DNA from 2 places in the Acinetobacter sp. 789_lipA genome. Region 2 is predicted to be linked to the other one. Evidence: predicted binding sites of a transcription regulator. Region 2 holds the regulator's gene; the other holds the start of a gene.
The links. Region 2 encodes PhoB, which activates phosphate uptake and scavenging genes when phosphate is short. Its sites were predicted from a motif close to TGTCATNAANCTGTCATAA; they were not measured.
Positions count from the first base shown of each region.

Region 1 (4,358 bases), 2.5 Mb from region 2:
GTTCATTACCACGGAATGAGAAGGAGACGTTAGAGACACCACCCGAGATCATGGCATGCGGTAGGTTTTGTTTGATCCAACCTGTGGCTTCAATAAAATCGACGCCATAGTTATTATGTTCTTCAATCCCTGTTGCCACGGCAAACACGTTCGGGTCAAAAATAATATCTTCGGCTGGAAAGCCAACATCATTGACTAAAACATCATAAGAACGTTTACAGATTTCACGCTTACGTTTTGCGGTATCTGCCTGACCTGTTTCATCAAAGGCCATAACAATTATCGCAGCACCGTACTGACGGCATAAGCGCGCTTTTTCGACAAACTCGTCATAACCTTCTTTTAAGGAAATCGAGTTCACGACAGGTTTACCTTGGACGCATTTTAAGCCTGCTTCAATGATTTCCCATTTTGATGAGTCAATCATGATCGGTACACGAGAGATATCAGGCTCAGATGCAACTAAATTGAGGAAATGCACCATCGCATTTTGCGAATCGAGCATCCCTTCATCCATGTTGATATCAATAATTTGTGCGCCTGCAACGACTTGTTGCTGTGCAACCTCTAGGGCTTCAGCAAATTTTTCTTCACGGATTAAGCGTAAGAACTTTTTGGAACCTGTAACGTTAGTACGTTCACCGACGTTAACGAATAGTGAATCATCATAGATGTTAAATGGTTCTAAACCACTTAAACGGCAGGCAGGTCTGGTTTCTGGAATCTGACGTGGCTGAATGTCTTTAACAGCATTATAAATGGCACGAATATGATCAGGCGTCGTACCACAGCAACCGCCTGTAATATTGATCAAACCACTTTCTGCAAATTCTTTAATGAAGGCTGCGGTTTGTTCTGGGGTTTCATCATATTCACCAAAGGCATTTGGTAAACCTGCGTTTGGATGGGCAGAGACAAAAGTATCGGCAACATCAGCAATGGTTTTCACGTGCGGGCGCATGGCATCTGCACCCAAGGCACAGTTAAAACCAATTGAGAGTAAATCGCCATGACGCACCGAGTTCCAAAACGCTTCCGCGGTTTGACCTGTAAGAGTACGACCTGATGCATCGGTAATGGTGCCCGAGATCATGAGTGGAAGTTCACGACCAAGTTGCTTGAACACTTCCTTGACTGCAAAAATCGCAGCTTTACAGTTCAGCGTATCAAACACAGTTTCAATCAAGAGGATGTCTGCACCACCTTCGATCAAGGCATGCGTTGCTTCAATGTAGTTTTCTTTGAGTTCGTCAAAGGTGATGTTACGGAACGCTGGGTCATTTACATTTGGTGAAATAGAACAAGTACGTGAGGTTGGGCCAAGTACGCCTGCAACAAAACGTGGTTTATCTGGGGTTGAATATTTGTCGCATGCTGCACGCGCTAAACGTGCTGCTTCACGGTTGATCTCTGGAACGAGGTCTTCCATGTGGTAGTCCGACATCGAAACACGTGTGCCGTTAAAGCTGTTGGTTTCAATAATGTCTGCACCCGCATCCAAATAAGCTTCATGAATGCCTTGAATAATTTGTGGCTGAGTCAACACCAAAAGGTCATTGTTGCCTTTGAGGTCAGAAGCCCAATCTACAAAGCGCTCACCACGATAATCTTCTTCTTCGAGCTTGTGACGCTGAATCATGGTACCCATTGCACCATCGATAATAAGGATGCGCTCGGCAAGAAGTGCTTTTAAGGTGGCAAGTGTAGACATTCAAAACTCACAAACAGGTTTTCAAAACGTGCAATATTTTAGCAGAAAAGCAGGTTGATTGATGCCTAATTCAAGTGGTATTGGCTATATGGCAAATAAAAAAGGCTGATTTAGCTTTAGTTTTCACGAAAGTGAAATATAGAACCGCTATGTTAATAGATCAGAATAAATAGAGATGAAAAAATATTGATTAGAGCAGATTGTTACAGACAGTACAGCCAAATGTAAGAAAATAATTCAGCGTAATCCGCACCGAAAAATTAAATTTTGAGCCAGCACAGTGCGTTCAAAGCCTATAGGTGATTTACTGCTGATCTAAAATAAGCCAATTATGAAAAAATTGGCTTCATGTGACACGCATTTGTCATATAATTGTCACAATTAAATTGAACAATAGGGGATATTGATATCCTCTTTAGCCGTCTGCATGAATTCTAATATTCCTCCCGTCCAAGATCAGGTGCACGTGACACAGGTCAAGTCGACGAATGTGCACGTACCTACACCGAAATTTTTTATGCCGGTGTTTTTAACGGTCATTATTTCAACGCTAATTTATATTGGCTTTCAGCTTTCTGCTGACTTATCGCATGTTCCTGCACTGAATCTTTACTCTTTAATCCTTTTAGCAACGGCATTGTTTATTGCTTTGGGTTTTGAGTTTGTAAATGGCTTTCACGATACTGCCAATGCGGTTGCAACGGTCATTTATACCAATGCACTGTCTGCACCTGTTGCGGTGATGTGGGCAGGTTTCTGTAACTTTCTTGGGGTTATGGTCGCAAGTGGTGCAGTGGCTTACGGTATTATTGCGTTGCTGCCCGTTGAGTTGATTATGAATGTCAGCTCAGGCGCAGGTTTTGCCATGGTATTTGCCATGTTGATTGCTGCGATTTTGTGGAACTTGGGCACATGGTTCTTGGGTATTCCAGCATCAAGTTCACACACTTTGATTGGTTCAATCTTGGGTGTGGGCATCATGAACTACCTGATGCATTCAGGCAGTGGTGCTTCGGGTGTCGATATGGATCAGGTGATTAAAGTTGGTAAGGCTTTGTTGTTTTCACCAATGATTGGTTTTGCTTTTGCTGCGGTGTTGTTCTTATTGGTGAAAAAAGTCTTTAAGAAACAATTGGAATTGTTCCAACCACCTGAAGGCAATAAACCACCACCGCCACTGATTCGTGCCATTTTGATTTTCACCTGTACTGGTGTGAGTTTTGCTCACGGCTCAAATGATGGTCAAAAAGGTATGGGTTTGATCATGCTGATTTTGATTGGTATTGTGCCTTTGGCTTATTCTTTAAATAAGAATTTAGATTCACAGCACATTCAGTCATTTGCTCAACTTTCAGATCAAACTGCGGCTGTGATTTATCCGAATCATAATGATATTGCAGATGAAAAAGCCCGTACGGTGATAACGCAATATATTCAAACCAAAGAAATGACCCCAGAAGTCGTACCTGCTTTAGCAAGTTTGACAGATCATTTGGGTGAGCGTGTTGGCCATTATGGAGATCTTAAAGATATTCCTGAAGCTGAAGTTTCTGCACTACGTAATGACATGTACTTAAGCACGACAGCGTTCAAACGTTTGGATAAAGCGGATCAATTGCCAGCGATGTCTGAAGCAGGCAAGAAGACAGTAAAAGAATATCGTAGTAACTTAGATTCATTCTTACAGTACATCCCAACATGGGTGAAAGTGGCTGTAGCATTGGCTTTAGGTCTAGGTACGATGGTGGGCTGGAAGCGTATTGTGGTGACTGTAGGTGAACGTATTGGTAAAAACCATATGACTTATGGTCAAGGCATGTCAGCAGAATTGGTGGCGATGACCACGATTGCAGCTGCGGATGGCTTTGGTATGCCAGTATCGACCACTCACGTGTTGAACTCTGCGGTTGCAGGGACCATGGTGGCAAACAAGTCTGGTCTGAACTTTGCAACAGTAAGAACCATTCTTTCGGCTTGGATCTTTACCTTGCCAGCAACGATCTGTTTATCAGGTGGCTTGTTCTGGTTGTTTCTACAGTTCGTTTAAACTGATGTATAATAAGCAGTGATAAAAAACGCTACCTTGAGTAGCGTTTTTTATCACTGTATTTTATTGAAGCGGGTATTCAAGGTCTACTTTTTCAGTAAAGCAAATACTTTGTTGAGTGGTAGCTTGTCTGCAGCAAAACCATAAAGTGCTGCAAAGGGCAGTGCAGTACGTGCTAAATAAGCTACACGCCATAAGCCACCGTGATTGGCACCGTGCATCATCAGTTCTAGAGGATGTTCAAGTTTGTTCTCTGGATTGGCTACAGACTCAGGATTACGCAGATCATGGATCCATAAGGCCGCCATGATAGCATTGGTGGTTGCTGGCTTAAAGGCTTCTACATCAAACAAGCTCGCTCCATTAAATGCTGCTTTGAGCAGTGGATTTTTGGTGACAGAGTGTGTGGTGGTTGATGGGGCAATGTTGATGCTGACACGCTGACCTTCCGAGCGAGCAAGCGTTGCACGCCACTGTTGAATACGTTTAGCCAATGCATAGTTCGGCCCTTGTTCAATTACTAAACAGTCGGTGATGCCGTAAGACTTGTCATTATCCGACTCGACGAGGTCATGTAGGTTTTTCTTAAAGAACAGTTGC
Region 1 is NZ_JBZAYS010000001.1:3,334,902-3,339,259, reverse strand. Features, by position in the region: gene metH (methionine synthase) at 1-1,711, opposite strand, end outside; gene AC4CUZ_RS16470 (inorganic phosphate transporter) at 2,139-3,758, shown strand; gene AC4CUZ_RS16465 (hypothetical protein) at 3,845-4,358, opposite strand, start outside.
Region 1: the regulator PhoB is predicted to act here: its motif matches at 2,074-2,092, upstream of AC4CUZ_RS16470 (inorganic phosphate transporter).

Region 2 (4,358 bases):
TGCTTATGCGCTGGCCTTTGTCAGCTTATGCATCATGCAAGGGCTTTATTATCAATTTGTTTGGAAGAAAAAGACCATTGAAACGCTCATTTAAAGCTAAACGGATATTTGATAGAACACGTTTTTGACCATAACACTCTTTAAAATAAAGCATAAAAAAACCCACCTTGGTGGGTTTTTTACATCATGACTTTAAGACTTTCTTTGGCTTAATTTGGTCGCAAAAGCAGTCACTTTTTGGTAGCCCGTCGGTAAGATACGCTGAATCAAATCTAGCGTTTTCGCATCATTGCCAATCAACAAACGACGCTTGTCTTTTTGTACCGCCTCTAAAATTTGACGCGCTGCTTCTTCGGGTGGACAGCGTAATAATTTATTAAAGGTCTGCGCAGATTTCTCAGGGTTCATCCCGATGCTACGCAAGCTGTCATTCACTTTGGCAGCATTGGCAATATTGGTTCGAATCCCACCCGGATGCACGCACAACGCGCTCACGCCACAGTTTTCCATATCTAACTCTTGGCGTAATGACTCGGTAAAGCCACGTACCGCAAATTTAGTGGCATTGTAAGCAGACTGGGTCGGTTGAGCCGTGAGGCCAAATAAGCTGGAAATATTGATGATATGCCCATCGCCTGTTTTTTTAATATAAGGCAAAAACTCTTTGGTGCCATAGACCACACCCCAGAAATTAATCCCCACGATCCATTCCAGCTCTTCATAGGATGCACCTTCTACGGTTGAACCCAAAGCAACGCCGGCATTATTAAAAATCATATTCACAGAACCATGATTTTGTACGGTTTCTTCAGCCCACGCTTGCATCGATAAACGGTCTGAGACGTCTAATTTTTTCGTGGTGACACGTACATTGCTGCCTTGTAGCAGTTCAACTGTTTTCGCCAACCCTTGTTCATTGACATCACTCAATGATACATGACAGCCCGCCTTGGCCAATAAAAGTGCCAATTGTTGGCCAATACCCGATCCTGCACCTGTAATTGCCGCAACTTTATTTTTAAAATTCTTCATGAGATTGTGGTTGTCCTTTATCTTTGTACATCGACTGTAGATGCTTTTTTTATAATTGACAATATCAATTGTCATAAATTTAATAGCCAAAAGTGTCAAGTCTATGAAAACCAGCTAGAGATTAAAGCCTACGCATAGGTAGAGTCGTGGTTTATTGCTAAACTATGCAAAACCTTGGCTTTCAAATAGGGCGATGAAATCTAATGACGGCATCTGAACCAGTACAAAAAAACAGCGATAATAATAAAACCAAAGAAAGACAATTCAAGGGCTTATCGCTTTCTGAACGTAAACAGCTGCGTCGTGAAAAACTCATTGAAGCAGGAATTGAAGCCTACGGTACTCACGGCTTTTTTGCCGTGACGGTGAAAGATATTTGTAATGAAGCCAAACTTACTGAACGTTATTTTTATGAGTCGTTTAAAAAAAGTGAGCAGCTGTTTCAAACCATTTTTTTAAAGCTGATCGATGAGTTACAGCACAATGTCATGCAAGCCATCATGCAAGCTTCTTCAGATCCATACAAAATGATTGATGCAGGACTGCGTGCCCTGCTCACTACCTTAAAAGACAATCCCCGCATGGCGCGTATTATTTATATCGATGCGATGTTGGTCCAAGAATTACATAACCAAGCCACCATTCATGAAACCATGACCCGTTTTGACCGAATGATTCAAGCCTTTGTCATGCTAATGATGCCGCAAATTAACCGGTCCGAACGAGAAATTTCGCTGGTCGCCACAGGCCTCAATGGCTATGTTACACAAATTGCGATCCGTTGGGTGGTCAGTGGGTTTAAACAATCCTTTGAAGAAGTTTTAACCTCCAGTCGTATTGTATTTATTTCACTCCTAGAAACCTTTTCAGACCCGAATACACGGGCAAAATTGGATGTCTAAGACTTTTCACTTGGATGAGATCGGCATTTTCGAATGCAATTTAGATTAAACTTCCATTAATTTTGAATCCCAATATGACGATTTTTTGTCACATTTTTTTGCAAATTTCATCAATCGTCTGTTTTTTGCAATGATACTGTCATAATTAATCTTTGTAATAAGCCTGTCATAAAATTAAAACGGCCTGCCGTTACCTACAATAGGATATTGCGTTGTGAAAGATGACTACATTTTAATCGTCGATGATGAACTTCCCATTCGAGAAATGATTCACACCTCGTTGGATATGGCAGGCTTTCAATGCTTACAAGCCGAAGATGCAAAACAAGCCCACCAAATGATTGTGGATCAGCGTCCTGCTTTGATCTTGCTCGACTGGATGATGCCTGGTGGCGTCAGTGGTGTAGACTTATGTCGTCGCCTCAAGCGCGATGAAAATCTCTCTGAAATTCCAGTGATTATGCTCACGGCACGTGGTGAAGAAGACCATAAAGTACAAGGTCTGGACGCTGGTGCAGATGACTACATGACTAAACCGTTTTCGACCCGTGAATTGGTTTCAAGGATTAAAGCGGTTTTACGCCGCGCTAACGCGCTCAGTGGTGAAAAATCGATTGATGCCAATGGCTTAATCTTAGACCCTGTCAGCCAACGGGTCAGCTTTGGCAATAATTTCCTCGACATGGGGCCAACCGAGTATCGTTTACTAGCCTTCTTCATGACTCATCCTGAGCGTGCCTATACCCGTGCACAACTTCTTGACCAAGTCTGGGGCGGAAACGTGTATATTGAAGACCGTACCATCGACGTGCATATTCGCCGCTTACGTAAAGTGCTTGAGCCTTATGCTGCAGATCGCTTTGTGCAAACAGTTCGGGGTACAGGCTATCGATTCTCTACACGTGCGGATATCGCCCTAGGTTAATTTTGTTTTATGTATGAACCCTACCCGGTCCCTGAACTTGCACGCGAGCATAAAAAAACGCGATACAGCAGTTTATGGGGCTTTGCCAAACAGGACTTACGTCTCCTTGCCTTTTTCTTGCTGATTGCAAGCTTGATTGGCTTTGGCGTCGGTTATTTTTGGACGTGTATCTCCTTTGCTTTTGCCGTTTTTTTTATTCTGCAAATGCGCTCTTTGTATTTGGTCAATGACTGGATTTCCAATCGTCCCTACGAAGTTCCACCCAACCTTGGGGGCATTTGGGGAGCATTATTGTTCAATGTCTATCGGGCACAGCGCCAAGAACGGATTGTACAAGCGGAAATGGTCGGGTTGATTGATCGGGCGCAGTCATCATTGGTCGCTTTGCAAGAAGCCGTGGTGCTGATCGATGACATGCAACAAATTGAATGGTGGAACCCTGCCGCAGAACGGTTATTAGGCATCGAACAAAATGACCGTGGCCGTAATATTTTGACTTTATTACGCCAACCGAGTTTTGTGGATTATTACAATAATATTGATGCGGCACCAGATGGCTTAAAAATGAAGTCATCCAGTTTTGATGAACATTATGTTCAAGTCAAAATGACCCGATTTGGTGGAGAAAGTCGCTTACTGGTCGCCTATGACGTGACCCGTATGCATAATCTCGAACAAATGCGTAAAGACTTTGTTGATAATATTTCACATGAACTACGTACACCACTGACGGTACTCAGTGGTTATATTGAAACCTTTACAGACCAAGAAGACCTCAACCCACGTTGGAAGCGGGCCTTTGACCAAATGCAAGCACAGGCCAAACGCATGAATGCCTTGGTGAATGATTTGCTCTTACTGTCACGCCTAGAAAATGACAAGCAAATTGCTAAAAATCAAATCATTGACATGCCTAGCTTAATGAACCAACTTTATGACGATGCACATGCCTATAATATTGATTATGGGCATACGCTCAATCTCGACATTGACAGTCACTGCGACTTAATCGGTTCAGATATGGAATTAGCCAGTGCTTTTAGTAACCTGATTACCAATGCCATCAAATACACGCCGAAAGGCGGAACGGTGACCATGGGTTGGCATGACAATGGTGAACAGGCTTATTTTACCGTGGAAGATACTGGTATCGGTATTGATCCTAAGCACTTGCCCCGTTTAACCGAACGCTTCTACCGTGTTGACAGCGCGCGCAGTCGACAAACGGGTGGCACAGGCTTAGGACTCGCAATTGTGAAACATGTGTTAATGCAACACCAAGCTCATTTAGAAATTGAATCCAAAGAAAATCAAGGCTCTATTTTTAAAGTGATTTTCCCCAAAGAACGCACCTATAATCCTGAATAAACCTCTTTCTTCAAAAGCATGAAAAAAGCACCGATATCGGTGCTTTTTTTGTCTCTCACCGTCCGTTTAACAAGGACGGTGACCTAGAGCTGACACGATTAAACTGTATGTCCCATCGCTTCACCCATCAC
Region 2 is NZ_JBZAYS010000001.1:879,975-884,332, reverse strand. Features, by position in the region: gene AC4CUZ_RS04165 (MATE family efflux transporter) at 1-94, shown strand, start outside; gene AC4CUZ_RS04160 (SDR family NAD(P)-dependent oxidoreductase) at 193-1,032, opposite strand; gene AC4CUZ_RS04155 (TetR/AcrR family transcriptional regulator) at 1,236-1,934, shown strand; gene phoB (phosphate regulon transcriptional regulator PhoB) at 2,149-2,859, shown strand; gene phoR (phosphate regulon sensor histidine kinase PhoR) at 2,869-4,227, shown strand; gene asd (archaetidylserine decarboxylase) at 4,326-4,358, opposite strand, start outside.